Heliomicrobium gestii: one gene and its partners. Each later gene encodes a partner of the first gene's protein in a complex. Links are inferred from orthologs where the notes say so. Each region holds a gene or a part of one and is shown in the gene's direction. Other genes may lie near its edges.

Region 1 (4,688 bases):
GAGATAATCCCCACCGGTTCCATCGCTTTAGACATGGCTCTCGGCATCGGCGGTGTTCCGCGAGGACGGATCGTCGAGGTTTACGGTCCTGAATCTTCCGGTAAGACGACAGTGGCCCTACATATCATCGCCGAGGCCCAGAAGATGGGCGGCATGGCGGCCTTCATCGATGCCGAGCATGCCCTCGATCCGGCCTATGCCCGCAATCTTGGCGTCGATATTGACAACCTGCTCGTCTCCCAGCCTGACACAGGCGAACAGGCCTTGGAGATCTGCGAAGCCTTAGTCCGCTCCGGCGCCATTGATGTGGTTGTCATTGACTCCGTCGCTGCGCTCGTTCCGAAGGCCGAGATTGACGGCGAGATGGGCGACACCCATGTGGGCTTGCAAGCGCGCCTCATGTCCCAAGCCTTGCGCAAATTGACCGGTGTCGTCTCCAAATCGAAAACCTGCTGCCTCTTCATCAACCAGATCCGTGAAAAGGTCGGCGTCATGTTCGGCAACCCCGAGACGACGCCGGGCGGACGGGCGCTCAAGTTTTACAGTTCTGTCCGGTTAGAGGTTCGCAAGGTGGAAACGCTCAAGCAGGGATCCGACATGATTGGCTCGCGCACACGGGTCAAAGTCGTAAAGAATAAGGTAGCTCCGCCCTTTAAAGTGGCTGATTTCGACATCATGTACGGTGAAGGCATTTCCCGCGAAGGCAGCCTGGTCGACCTGGCTGTCGACATGAGTATTGTCGAAAAAAGCGGCGCTTGGTACTCTTATAAGGGCGACCGTCTGGGACAGGGCCGTGAAAACGTCAAGGAATTCCTCCGCAACCACCCCGATCTGGCGGCAGAGATCGAGAACATCATCCGCGGACGCACCGAGAGCGCCCGTATCGCCGCCACTGCCGCGCCTGCCGCAGGAGACAGCGAGTGAGCGCAACCAGGGGGCTCGGCTTCGGCGGCATGGGGGGCAAAAGACAAAAGGAAAAAGAAGCAATCACGCCAGAGGAGGCCTGGTCAAAGGCCCTCCTCTGGCTTTCTCGTCGTTCCCTCAGCCGTCGCGAGGTGGAGACGCGACTGAAGCGGCTTGGCCTTGCTGAGGAGAATACCGAAGAAATCCTGGAACGACTGCGGGAAATCGGTTACCTCGATGACAGCCGTTTTGCCCGCTCCTTTGCCCGCTACCGCGTCGAAACGTCCTCCGCCGGCTCCCAGAGGCTGATGCGCGACCTGGCCGTCCGTGGCATTGAAGAGGTGGAAGCCAAAGCGGTCATCGAGGAGTTCCTCCCTGAGGCGGAGGAAGAGGCGCGAGCCCGCCGTCTCGCCGAAAAAAAACTGGCCGAATGGGCGCGCTCGGGACGATACGCTGACGGGGAAGAGCCGGCGAGAAGCCGGGACGTAGCCGCCCGTCTGGGCCGTCATTTGCAGCAAAAAGGATTTCCCTTGTCCATGATCTACCGACTGATCGACAGCCTGGAAGGGGAAGGGCGATTTACTTTTGATGTTTAGGCCTGATGCGGTCGACGCCGACGATGCCGTGGACAACTTGACACAATATCTGAAAAATATTAAAATGGTTAAAGGGAAGTTAAGGTTTTCGCGGAGTTTTTCTCGCCGCTTGTGACGGGCGTTTCTTATATATTACATTCTACAGCGTTCCCTACGTGTGAGGATATAGGAGCCTCTCAACCCTCTCCGGGTGCTGTGATGGGCATATAAGAAAATAGGCGTCACAGCCTGTTTACGTCAGGCTGTGGGTCATTCGCCATAGATACAGGTGGAATGAATCCTCCCGAAACCGAGTTTCTTCTCGGTTTTTTCTATTTTGCCAACTACTTCATTTTTGGTTAAGCGGAAAAGTGAGGAGGTGAAAGGACTCAATGGAATGGATTATCACTGGCTTAGTGGCCGTCATCGCTTTTGTTGGCGGGATTTTTTACCGGAAGTCCATTGCGGAAGGGAAAATCGGCTCTGCCGAAGAACGGGCGCGCCAAATCGTCGACGACGCTGTAAGAGAAGCGGAAGCGAAACGTCGCGAAGCGGTGCTGGCGGCCAAGGATGAAGTTCACCAGATGCGTTCCGAGGCCGAACGGGAAAACCGGGAACGGCGCAACGAACTGCAACGTCTGGAACGTCGTCTGTTGCAAAAGGAAGAGTCCCTGGACCGGAAGATGGAATCGATGGAGCGCAAGGAAGACAACCTGCAGCGCCGTGAAGATGAAATCGAAAAACTCCGGGCCGGACTGGCGGAAACGCTGCAAAAGCAGGTCGCCGAACTGGAACGGTTGTCTGGCTTGACTTCAGAAGAGGCGCGGACGCTGCTTCTGTCCAACATTGAAGACGAAGTGAAGCATGAAGCGGCCATGATGATTAAGACGATCGAGAATCAGGCCAAGGAAGAGGCGGAAAAGCGCGCTCGCGAGATCATTTCGCTGGCGATCCAACGCTGCGCCGCCGACCATGTGGCTGAATCGACCGTTTCTGTCGTGGCGCTGCCCAATGACGAAATGAAGGGCCGCATCATCGGCCGTGAAGGACGAAATATCCGCACCCTGGAGACGCTGACGGGCATCGATCTGATCATCGATGATACGCCGGAAGCGGTCATCCTCTCCGGTTTCGATCCCATTCGCCGCGAGGTGGCGCGGATCGCCCTGGAGAAGCTGATCCTCGATGGCCGGATTCATCCGGCGCGGATCGAAGAAATGGTCGAGAAGGCTCAAAAAGAGGTGGAACAACGCATCCGAGAGGAAGGCGAACAGGCCACCTTCGACACGGGCATTCACGGGCTCCATCCCGAATTGATCAAGCTCCTGGGACGTCTGCGCTGGCGCACTTCCTATGGACAGAACGTGCTCAAGCACTCGATCGAAGTGGCCCACCTGGCTGGCTTGATGGCCGCCGAATTGGGTGTCGATCCCGTCCTGGCTCGCCGCGCCGGTCTGTTGCATGACATCGGCAAAGCGGTCGACCACGAGATGGAAGGCAACCACGTCAGCATCGGTATCGATCTGGCCAAAAAATACCGCGAATCGCGGGAAGTCATTCACTGCATCGCCGCCCATCACGGCGACGAAGAGGCGCGCACCATCGAGGCGGTTCTGGTTGCGGCGGCAGACGCCGTTTCAGCGGCTCGGCCTGGCGCTCGACGGGAGACCCTCGAATCCTACATCAAGCGACTGCAAAAGCTTGAGGAAATCGCCGACTCTTTTGAAGGCGTCGAGAAAGCCTTCGCCATCCAGGCCGGACGCGAGATCCGCATCATGGTCAAACCGGACAAGGTGGATGATGCAGAGTCGCTCCGCGTCGCCCGGGAAATTGTCAAACGGATTGAATCTGAACTGGAATATCCCGGTCAAATCAAAGTCGTCGTCATTCGCGAAACCCGAGCGGTTGACTACGCCAAGTAAACCGTTGTCAAGCGAAGGCCGATCCGTTGCGGATCGGCCTTCCTGTTTTGCCAGCAGCTTTCTCCTAGGTTCGCGGACGAATAGGGAAGGATTTTGCCATCCTATGTAGAAACAGTTCACATTCGAATGCCGCGAGGAGTGACCCTTTTTGAGCTTGCGTTTTAAACAAGGACCGGAAGTGAACGGCAGCATGGGACTGTTGATCTCGATCCTGGTCCGCTATCCGGAAGTGGGCACCGTCAATTATGACCCGGCGCGCCGGGTTTTAAAGTTCACTTTTCTCCTGCAGCGCGAGAGTGGCAAGGACAAGTTGCCCGCCATCGCCGAGGGCGTCAAAACCGCGCTGGAGGTCTTTCATGAACTGGAAGGACTCTCGCCGTCGGTGACCTCTGTGGAACCGCGTGTGGGCGATGGCTTGGCCAGCCTGGAGGTCTATCGCGATGTGGAGAGCCTATCGCTGAATGAGATCGCCCTCCTGATCGATTTGCTGAATCAGCAGGCCGGGCAGGTCATCCTCTCGGAAGATGAGGGGGAGGCCTTGCAGGAAGAGGAGCGGTTGTGGCAGGAAGAACTGATCTCCCACATGCTGGACAGCCTGAAGAGCGGAGGGTATGATCAACAGGTCTATGCCTTCCGGGAAGAGGGACGGGTCATGGTCTATAATAAGTAAGCCATTGGACATAGATGAATCGGTTCCATGGAGAAACTGTGGTTGACAGCGGCCACAGTTTCCTGCATAGTGGGGAGACATGGCGAAAGAAAATGACGTACGTTGGAGGCCGAAGGGATTTGCGCATTCTGTTTATCGGTGATATCGTCGGCAAGCCAGGGCGGCGAGCCGTTGAGTTGATGGTGCCCAAGTTGGTCCGGGAACGGGCGATCGATTTCGTCATCGCCAACGGTGAAAACGCCGCCGGCGGTAACGGCATCACGCGAGAGATCACCCACGAACTGCTCGACCGGGGGATCCATGTGCTGACCATGGGCAACCATGTCTGGGACAAACGAGAGATCCTGGACTTTATCGATAGCGAACCACGTCTCATTCGGCCGGCAAACTACCCGATGGGCGCGCCGGGGCGAGGTTGGGGCGTCTTTACCCTGCCCGATGGCAAACGGATCGCCGTCGGCAATTTCTGCGGTCGTGTCTTTCTCGATAACCTGGATTGTCCCTTTTACGGAGTGGGCCGCATGCTCGAATCCTTGCACGGCCAGACCGATTATGTGTTCATTGACTTTCATGGCGAGGCGACATCGGAAAAGGTGGCCTTCGGCTATCACCTGGACG
Region 2 (4,677 bases), on another replicon or contig:
TGCCGCCGGAACAGTACCTTCCCGCCCAAGGCGTCTACGCCGCCTGGGCTCGCTCTGCCAGCCTTCCTGAGGGCGTCATGGCGGTCATCAACATCGGCGTGAAACCCACCTTCGGCATCGATCTGGCCGAGACGGTGGAAGCTCACCTGATCGACTTTGAAGGCGACCTGTACGGTGAGACCTTGACACTTCAACTGCTGCGCAGGATGCGCCCGGAGATGCGTTTTCAAAGCCCGGAACAACTGGTGGAGCAGATCCATGGGGACCTGCAGGACACGCGGCACTTCTTCCACTCCCAGCGGGAACATATCTTTCCGAACCGGATCATAGAAATTTAAGCGACACCTTTCCTTTACTTCGCAAAATGACTATGCTACAATGTCACTTGTGACTCCGGGGAAGGAGGCGCCCATGGGACTGCCGCTGATCGACGAGCATCACCAGGAACTCCGTTCCATTGCCGGCGAGGTGGCCCACATCTGCGCCAGTGAGGAGTTTCTGGCTTTGAAGTCCGAATTGGAGCTGCTCTACCGTTTGGCTGGAGCAGAGGAACCAGCGCGGTTGGCTTTTCAGGACGCCCTGTACGCCTTGTTGAATGACAAAAGCGACGGGTCCTGAAACGGTTGGTAGCGAGCGATGCTACGTGTCATCGTGACCGACCATGCCCGCAAGCGCCTGTACAACCTGCGCCAGGAACGCATCTCCATCATTGACATCGAAACTGCAGCCCATGATATCCCCGGTCATATCCCGACGGCGACGCGCTTTCGCGGATTTGTGGCCCGTTCCGGCCGGGTTTTTGATCTCGTCATCAAAGACATCGCCACCGGGCGGCTGGTGATCACCATCATCGGCAAATGATTGAGTTCCATCGGCTCAGATTGCCGACCCTCCGGCGGCTTTCTTGGCTTTTGGAGAATACAGTGTAAGGAGGTGACATGGATGGCATTGGACAACGTACGCAAGCAGGAGATCATCGGCAAGTTCAAGCAACATGAGAAGGACACCGGTTCTCCGGAAGTGCAGATCGCCATCCTGACGGATCGGATCAACTACCTGACGGGGCACCTGAAAACCCACAAAAAAGATCACCACTCCCGCCGGGGTCTGCTGAAGATGGTCGGTCAGCGTCGGAATCTGTTGGCTTACCTGAAGCGAACCGATATTGAGCGTTATCGCAAGCTTGTGACTGAGCTTGGGCTTCGTCACTAAAAAAATGGAAAGAACGGGGAAACCCGTTCTTTCTTGCGTATGAGCGAGTTTTTTTAATGATGGAAGGAAATACTAACATATACGTCGAATATCTTAATGTTTATGAGAGGAGGGTATATTTTCTTGCAAGTATTCTCCATGGAAATTGCCGGACGCACTCTGACCGTTGAAACAGGACGGGTAGCCAAACAAGCCGGTGGCGCTGTCCTCGCCCGTTATGGCGATACGGTCGTCTTGGCGACGGCGACTGGCTCGAAAGAACCCCGGCCCGGTATCGACTTCTTCCCCTTGACCGTCGACTATGAGGAGCGTCTCTACGCTGTAGGAAAAATACCAGGTGGTTTCATCAAGCGGGAAGGTCGTCCCACCGAGAAGGCCATCCTGTCGGCGCGGTTGATCGACCGGCCGATCCGGCCCTTGTTCCCCAAAGGTTTCCGCAACGACGTCCAAGTCGTCGCCACCGTCATGTCAGTCGATCAGGACTGCCCGCCCGATATCGTGGGCATGATCGGCGCTTCCTGCGCCCTCAGCCTGTCTGATGTCCCCTTTGAAGGTCCCATCGGCGGTGTCCTCGTCGGACGGGTCAACGGTCAGTTGCTGATCAACCCGACGACGGAACAGGCCGAAAAGAGCGATATGCATCTCGTCGTGGCCGGGACGAAGGACGCTGTCATGATGGTTGAAGCCGGCGCCAGTGAGGTGCCGGAAGAAGACATGATCGAAGCGATCATGTTCGGCCACCAGGAGATCCAGCGCATCGTCGCCTTCCAGGAAGAGATGATGGCTGCCGCCGGCAAGCCGAAGCGGGAAGTGCCCCTCAAACAGACCAATCCCGAAATCGATCAGGCTGTGCGCCAATATGTAGGCGACAAACTGCTCCAGGCCATCCAAAACCCGGACAAGCTCACCCGGGAAGCCGATATCCAGGCAGTCATGAGCGAGACCGTCGAAGCCCTGTTGCCGCAGTTTCCCGAAGAGGAAAAAGGCATCCGTTCCGTTCTCGATGATATGGAAAAAGAGATCGTCCGGAAACTGATCACCGTGGACAAGCAGCGTCCCGATGGCCGGAAGGTGGACGAGATCCGCAAGATCACCGTCGAGGTGGGCATTCTGCCCCGCACCCATGGCAGCGGTCTCTTCACCCGTGGTCAGACCCAGGTGCTCAATGTTTGCACCCTCGGCACCATCGCCGATCTGCAGATCCTCGATGGCCTCGGTGTGGAAGAGTCGAAGCGCTATATGCACCACTACAACTTCCCGCCTTACAGCGTCGGTGAGACGCGGCCCATGCGGGGACCGGGCCGTCGCGAAATCGGCCACGGCGCGCTGGCCGAACGGGCGCTCCTGCCGGTGATCCCGTCGGAAGATGAATTCCCCTATACGATCCGTCTCGTGTCCGAGGTGGTCGAATCGAACGGCTCCACGTCGATGGCCAGCGTCTGCGGTTCCACGCTGTCGCTGATGAACGCCGGCGTGCCGATCAAAAAGCCTGTCGCCGGTATCGCCATGGGCCTGATCAAGGAAGGCGAACACTTCTCCATCCTCTCCGACATCCAGGGCATGGAAGATCACCTGGGCGATATGGACTTCAAGGTGGCCGGCACCGCTGACGGCGTAACGGCGCTGCAGATGGACATCAAGATCAAGGGCGTCAACCGGGAGATCCTCAGCCAGGCCTTGCGTCAGGCTCGGGAAGGCCGCATGTTCATCTTGGGCAAGATGCTCGCCGTCATTGACAAGCCGGCGACCGAGATGTCGCCCTATGCGCCGCGGATCATCACCATGTCCATCGACCCCGACAAGATCCGGGAAGTCATCGGACCGGGCGGCAAGACGATCAATAAGATCATTGCCGAGACGGGCGTCAAGATCGATATCGAAGACGACGGCCGCATCTTTATCGCCGCTACTGACACCGATGCCGCCAACAAAGCCGTCCGCATCATCGAAGGCATCACTGCTGACGTGGAAGTGGGCAAGGTCTACACCGGCAAGGTGACGCGGATCATGAACTTCGGCGCCTTTGTCGAGGTCCTGCCTGGCAAGGAAGGACTCATTCACATCAGCCAACTGGCCGAGGAACGGGTGGCCAAGGTGGAGGATGTGGTCAAGATCGGCGACGAAGTGACTGTCAAGGTCGTCGAGATCGACAAACAGGGACGGGTCAACCTCTCCCGCAAAGAAGTGATTAAGGCCGCCAAACCGGCCGTGACAGGCGCCATGCCGAACGGAAGACCCGACGAGATGCGCAAACGGTTCTAATCGAACAAGATGAACCCATGCGAAACAGGCAAACTCAGCAACGAGTTTGCTTTTCTCGTTTTCGCCTTCTTGCCGGACTGCTCTAGGCATAGATCTCTAGGGATCCGAAGTGTCGACTCGATTTTGGGCATGATCTCCGAACCGATGCGTCGAAAGGGGGAAGACCATGCGCGCCCTCTTCATCCCCTGGACCTTTTTGCGGGTGCTGTTGACCTTGACGGTTGTCTGCCTGCTGTTGGCCGGCATGACCCAATTTGTGATCACGCTAAACCAAGACATTGCTGAGACAAGCGGTCGAAGTGAGGCGGACAGCGTTGTGCGGCGAGGTCCGCCCGTCAACAAAGTGGCCCTGACGATCAATGTGGATTGGGGTCAGGAACATATCCAGGCGCTTCTCGACAGCCTTTCCCGCCATCAGGCCAAGGCGACCTTTTTCTTTACAGGCCGCTTTGCCGATAATTTTCCCGAGTATGTGACGAAGGTCCATGAGGCAGGTCATGAGGTGGGCAATCATGGCTATTCCCATCCCCATCCGACCCAGATCTCGGAAGGGGCCAACCGGGAAGAGATCCGGCGGACCCATGGCGCTTTGGTCAAACTGACCGGCCTGGCGCCGAAGTGGTTCGCCCCTCCCTATGGGGAACTGGACGAGCGGGTCCTTTCGACAGCCCGTCAGGAAGGATACCGGACCATCTTATGGACTGTCGATTCGGCCGATTGGCTTAAACCTTCCCCCCAAGAATGGATGAAGCGTGTCACAGCGGGAATTGGACCAGGGGCGCTTGTGCTGATGCATCCCACAGCGCCGACGGTTCAGGCGCTGCCATCCCTGCTCAACTATATAAAGGAAAAGGGGTGGCAAGCAGTTACCTTGACGGAACTGCTGGGAACGGCGGAGCGACCATAAAAAAAGCGATCCGGTGCAATAATAAACCCGGCAGTTGCTTGCCGGGGAGGAAAGCGAAGTGGCCTTTACAGGGGGAACCTGCCGGACCGTAAGAGTGTCTCCGCTTCCGTGGCTGTTTCAGGCGTCATTAGGATCTTTTCGACTCATCCGGTTCTCGAGGATGACCCTTCAGTTGTCTATATTCTTATCTCTGATTCTTATTCAGCCGGCGGGATGCAGCGCCGGGCCTCATGTGACAGCCGATGCGGCTGTGCTCATGGATGCCGCGACAGGCAAGGTTCTCTTTGAGCGGCAAT
Region 3 (4,642 bases), on another replicon or contig:
TCGAGGAGTTCTTCGAGATGAAGGGCGACCGCCTTTACGGCGACGACCCGGCCATCATGGGCGGCATCGGCCGCTTCCAAGGCCGTCCCGTCACCGTCATCGGCCATGTGAAGGGCAAGGATACGAAGGAGAACATCTACCGCAACTTCGGCATGCCCCATCCTGAAGGGTATCGCAAGGCCTTGCGGCTGATGCGGCAGGCAGCCAAGTTCGGCCGGCCCATCATCTGCTTTATCGATACACCGGGCGCCTACTGCGGCATCGGCGCCGAGGAGCGCGGCCAGGCAGAAGCCATCGCCCGCAACCTCTTTGAGATGGCGGCACTGCCGGTGCCGATCATCTCTGTGATCATCGGTGAAGGCGGCAGCGGCGGCGCCCTGGCCCTTGGTGTGGCCGACCGTCTGTTGATGATGGAACACGCTGTCTACTCCGTCGCTTCGCCCGAATCGGCCGCCTCGATCCTCTTTAAGGATGCCACCCTGGCGCCGCAGGCGGCGGCGGCCATGGGCATCACGGCGGAGCGGTTGAAAGACCTGAAGTTGATCGACCGCATCGTCCCCGAGCCCTCTGGCGGCGCCCACCGCAACCCGATCGGAACGGCGAAAGAACTGGCGGCGGCGCTCAGCGGCGAACTGGAATCGCTGATGGCCCTTTCCGACCAGGAACTGCTCGAAGGCCGCTACAGCAAGTATCGCAACCTGGGGTTGCACTGCATCGATGATCAGCCCTTCGCACCTTGCGGCGCGGACGCTTCCGATGCGGCCGAGATGTGATTGCGAAACAAATAATCAAAAAGACGTCGCCGGGCGCAAGCACCGGCGGCGTTTTCTTTTACCTTCCGTCCGCCCTTTCCGTACAATGCAGAGAGGGGGGGTTACGGACATGCGCGATCACAACAGGCGCAACAGCGATCAGAAGGGCGCCATCGTTATTTTTTTTGCCCTGCTGCTGCCCGTCCTGATCGGCTTTCTCGGCTTGGCCATTGACCTGAGCTGGCTGTACCTGAACAAACAGAAGGCCCAGGCGGCCGTCGATTTCGCCGCCTTGTCGGCGGCCCAGAAAGTCGTCGAAAACCCAGCGGCGGCCAGCGCGGCGGCTACTACGATGGCGGCCAAAAACGGCCTCGACCCAGTCAACTTCCGGATCGAACAGGATGAGCACGGCATCGCCAACATCGTGCGCCTGGAGGCGTCCAAAGGGGTCGATCTCTTTTTTCTTCCTTTATTCGGCTACCGGGAGTGGGCGCTCCACGTCACGGCTGCGGCGAAGGCCTATGATCGGGCGGCGCCGGTCTTTCGGTACACGATCTTCGCCGGTTCGGACACATCGGCACTGTCTCTCTCCGGCAACGGCAACACCATCAACGGCAAGGTGCGGGCCAATGGCGGCCTAGACATCACCGGCACGGGAAATCAGTTTACCGATGTCGTTGAATATGGCGGCGCCTTATCCGGCATGAGCGGCAACAGTTTTACTCGGTTGCCCCTTTTGATGTCACCGGCGCCCTTCTCCCTGCCCGGCTGGGCCGAATTGCGCGACGGCGCTGTCCAATCCTATGCGAGCGGGCTCGTCATCACAGAGATGAACCTGAACGGCATCCTCTATGTCGATGGCGATGTCACCGTCGAATCGGCGTCATTGAGCGGAAGCGGGGTGATCGCCGCCTCCGGCGACATCCGCATCACCGGCACGGGAGCGCGGTATAACGGCGCCGGGAGCCGGGCGGCCTACTACTCGCGGAAAAACATCTTTGTGAGCGGCGACGGGCTGCAGGTGGACGGTGTGCTCTGCGCGCCGGCAGGAAGCATCATCGTTTCTGGTTCAACGAACCGGCTCGTGGGGGCGCTGACGGCGTCGACGATCACATTGAACACATCACAGAGTCTCTTTTTCTACGACGCCTCAGCCGTCGGGCTGCTCACCGGAAAAGGGGCGCAATTGTTAAAATAACGATTGCGCGAACAAGTTGGAAGGAATAGGGGCAAGAGGAAAGAATCTTTCTTGGGGAAAAGGGTCGCAAGCCGGAAGAGGCTTGCGGGCAGTCTAGTATGGAACGGTGATTCCGAAGGGAAGAGCGATAGTCAAGAGCGGTTTCTATGGAGGGATGGGATTGGTTCAACATATCGGCGTCCTCACCTCTGGCGGCGATGCGCCCGGCATGAACGCCTGTGTGCGCGCTGTCGTCCGGATGGCCATATACCAGGGGATCAAGGTGTCCGGGATCCTGCGCGGCTATGCAGGCCTGCTGGCCGGTGAGATGCGCCCCATGGACGTGGGATCTGTCGGCGACATCATCCATCGCGGCGGCACGGTGTTGCGCACGGCCCGCTGCAAGGAGTTTTTTGAGGAGAAAAACCAGGCTTTGGCCGCCGGCAAGCTCAAGGCCGCCGGCATCGACGCTCTCGTCGTCATCGGCGGCGACGGCTCCTTCCGCGGCGCCCAGGCCTTGATGGGCCACGGCATCCGCATCGTCGGCATTCCCGGCACCATCGACAACGACATCCCCGGCACTGACTACACCATCGGCTTCGATACGGCCGTCAATACGGTCCTTGACGCCATCAACAAAATCCGCGATACGGCCACCTCCCATGACCGGACCAACGTGATCGAGGTCATGGGCCGGCGAGCCGGCCATATCGCGCTGTTGGCCGGGCTGGGCGGCGGCGCTGAATCGATCCTCGTTCCCGAGGTCTCCTTTGACATCGACGAGGTCTGTGCCCGGTTGATGCGCGGCCATGAGCGTGGCAAGCTGCACTCGATCATCCTCGTCGCCGAGGGGGCCGGCAGCGCTGTCGAGATCGGCAAGCGTATCGAAGAGAAGACCGGCCTGGAGACGCGAGTGACCATCCTCGGTCACATCCAGCGCGGCGGCAATCCGACGGCGACCGACCGGATCTGGGCCTCTCGCATGGGCGCTCAGGCAGTGGAAGCGCTCTTGCGTGGTCAGAGCAACATCATGCTGGGCGTGCGCAAGGGAGAACTGATCGAAGAAAATCTGGACAAGGCCTTGACGGAGCGCAACGGCCTAGACGAGGAACTGTACCGGTTGGCGGGCGTGTTATCCATTTAAGAAGCCGGGGGTAAACTATCCTCGGGGTGAGCGATGTGTTTTCTGATCAAAACTGGACCAAGGTTCGCGGCGGTCTGTATGGCGCAGCTGTCGTTGTGCTGCTCAGCGGGGCGTTGCTCTACGGGTATCATTCACGGCTCGGCTCCCTGCTCCTGATCGGAGGGGGCGCCTGGTTCGTCTACCTGTTGGTGACAAAATCGGCCAAAGGCAAGGTCAAGTAAGGGAGCGCCGCCGCGCTTCGACGGGGGAGGTTCGAATTCATGCATTCCATTTCCCAGGAGGCGTCTTCGACCGGGAGGCCTCGCACCAAGATCGTCTGCACCGTCGGACCCGCCAGTTCCGATCCCGCCATCTTGACGGAGATGATCCGGGCCGGCATGCGGGTGGCCCGGTTGAATTTTTCTCACGGCACCTATGAGGAGCATGCCGCCCGCATCGCTGCTGTCCGCCAGGCTGCCGGGGCTTTGGAACAGCCCATCGCCATCCTCCTCGACACAAAAGGCCCCGAGATCCGTCTCGGCCAGGTGGCTGGTGGTAAGGCAACCCTTGCGGAAGGCGCCGAGGTCACCCTCTTTCCTGACGACGGGACACTCGGAACTGCGGAGCGCCTGCCGATCAGCTATGGCGGGCTCGTGGAGGATGTGCGACCGGGCGTGCGGGTGCTTATCGACGACGGGAACATCGAGATGGAAGTGATCGCCGTCCAGACAGGCGAGATCCGCTGTCGCGTCAAAAACGGCGGCGACGTGAGCAGCCGCAAGGGCGTCAGCGTCCCCGGCGTGGCCCTGCGCATGCCGGCCATCAGCGAGAAAGAGGTGAAAGATCTCGAGTTCGGCATCGCCCAGGATATGGATTTTGTCGCCATTTCCTTTGTTCGCGACGCCTCCGATGTGCTCGGCATCCGCAAGATATTGGAGGATCGCGGCGCCTCTATGCAGTTGATCGCCAAGATTGAGAACCACCAGGGCGTCGATAACATTGACGAGATCCTGGCCGTTTCTGACGGGATCATGGTCGCTCGGGGCGATCTCGGCGTCGCCATTCCGACGGAAGACGTCCCTCTTGTCCAGAAGATGATCATCGAGAAGTGCAACATCGCCGGCAAGCCGGTGATCACGGCGACACAGATGCTCGACTCGATGATCCGCAACCCTCGGCCGACGCGGGCGGAAGCGACCGATGTGGCAAACGCCATCCTCGATGGGACTGACGCCATCATGCTCTCCGGTGAAACGGCGGCCGGCAAGTACCCTGTCGAGGCGGTGACGATGATGGCCCGCATCGCCATACGGACAGAGCGGGTGCTGCGCCATGACGAGGAGTTGGATCGCCGCCGCAAATCGGGGCTGGGATCGGTCACCGATTCGATCAGCCACGCCACCTGCAGCATCGCCGCCGACCTGGGGGCCAAGGCGATCATCACCTTGACCAAAGCGGGATCGACGGCCCGCATGGTCTCCCGCTACCGTCCCGAATGTCCGATCATCGCGGCCACGCCGGAGACAAAGGTGTTGCGCCAGATGGCGGTCGTCTGGGGCGCCGAACCGATGAAGGTGCAGGAAACAGCGG

What was found.
Region 2: rny (region 1) and GTO89_RS16090 share a complex: the UniProt entries of both Bacillus subtilis proteins name them as parts of the possible RNA degradosome complex. The link is inferred for Heliomicrobium gestii from one-to-one orthologs.
Region 3: rny (region 1) and pfkA share a complex: the UniProt entries of both Bacillus subtilis proteins name them as parts of the possible RNA degradosome complex. The link is inferred for Heliomicrobium gestii from one-to-one orthologs.

What each region holds. Positions count from the first base shown.
Region 1 is NZ_WXEX01000010.1:20,884-25,571, forward strand. The notes cover bases 1,144-4,135. They hold rny (ribonuclease Y), read left to right. Parts: upstream 1,144-1,870; coding sequence 1,871-3,400; downstream 3,401-4,135. Other genes in these bases: GTO89_RS11890 (regulatory protein RecX), read left to right, coding at 1,144-1,499; GTO89_RS11900 (hypothetical protein), read left to right, coding at 3,549-4,070. Also shown: recombinase RecA, read left to right, coding at 1-924; more of GTO89_RS11890, read left to right, coding at 921-1,143; GTO89_RS11905 (TIGR00282 family metallophosphoesterase), read left to right, coding at 4,190-4,688. UniProt on the Bacillus subtilis protein: Endoribonuclease that initiates mRNA decay. Initiates the decay of all SAM-dependent riboswitches, such as yitJ riboswitch. Involved in processing of the gapA operon mRNA, it cleaves between cggR and gapA.
Region 2 is NZ_WXEX01000019.1:24,175-28,851, reverse strand. Bases 914-3,894 are described here. They hold GTO89_RS16090 (polyribonucleotide nucleotidyltransferase), read left to right. Parts: upstream 914-1,314; coding sequence 1,315-3,474; downstream 3,475-3,894. Other genes in these bases: GTO89_RS16085 (polysaccharide deacetylase family protein), read left to right, coding at 3,641-3,894; rpsO (30S ribosomal protein S15), read left to right, coding at 949-1,212. Outside these bases: GTO89_RS16110 (bifunctional riboflavin kinase/FAD synthetase), read left to right, coding at 1-338; GTO89_RS16105 (hypothetical protein), read left to right, coding at 412-618; GTO89_RS16100 (hypothetical protein), read left to right, coding at 637-861; more of GTO89_RS16085, read left to right, coding at 3,895-4,381; GTO89_RS16080 (D-alanyl-D-alanine carboxypeptidase family protein), read left to right, coding at 4,554-4,677. UniProt on the Bacillus subtilis protein: Involved in mRNA degradation. Catalyzes the phosphorolysis of single-stranded polyribonucleotides processively in the 3'- to 5'-direction. Necessary for competence development in Bacillus subtilis.
Region 3 is NZ_WXEX01000009.1:33,025-37,666, forward strand. The notes cover bases 1,143-4,088. They hold pfkA (6-phosphofructokinase), read left to right. Parts: upstream 1,143-2,104; coding sequence 2,105-3,073; downstream 3,074-4,088. Other genes in these bases: GTO89_RS11280 (pilus assembly protein TadG-related protein), read left to right, coding at 1,143-1,950; GTO89_RS11290 (hypothetical protein), read left to right, coding at 3,109-3,294; pyk (pyruvate kinase), read left to right, coding at 3,334-4,088. Outside these bases: accA (acetyl-CoA carboxylase carboxyl transferase subunit alpha), read left to right, coding at 1-773; more of GTO89_RS11280, read left to right, coding at 883-1,142; more of pyk, read left to right, coding at 4,089-4,642. UniProt on the Bacillus subtilis protein: Catalyzes the phosphorylation of D-fructose 6-phosphate to fructose 1,6-bisphosphate by ATP, the first committing step of glycolysis.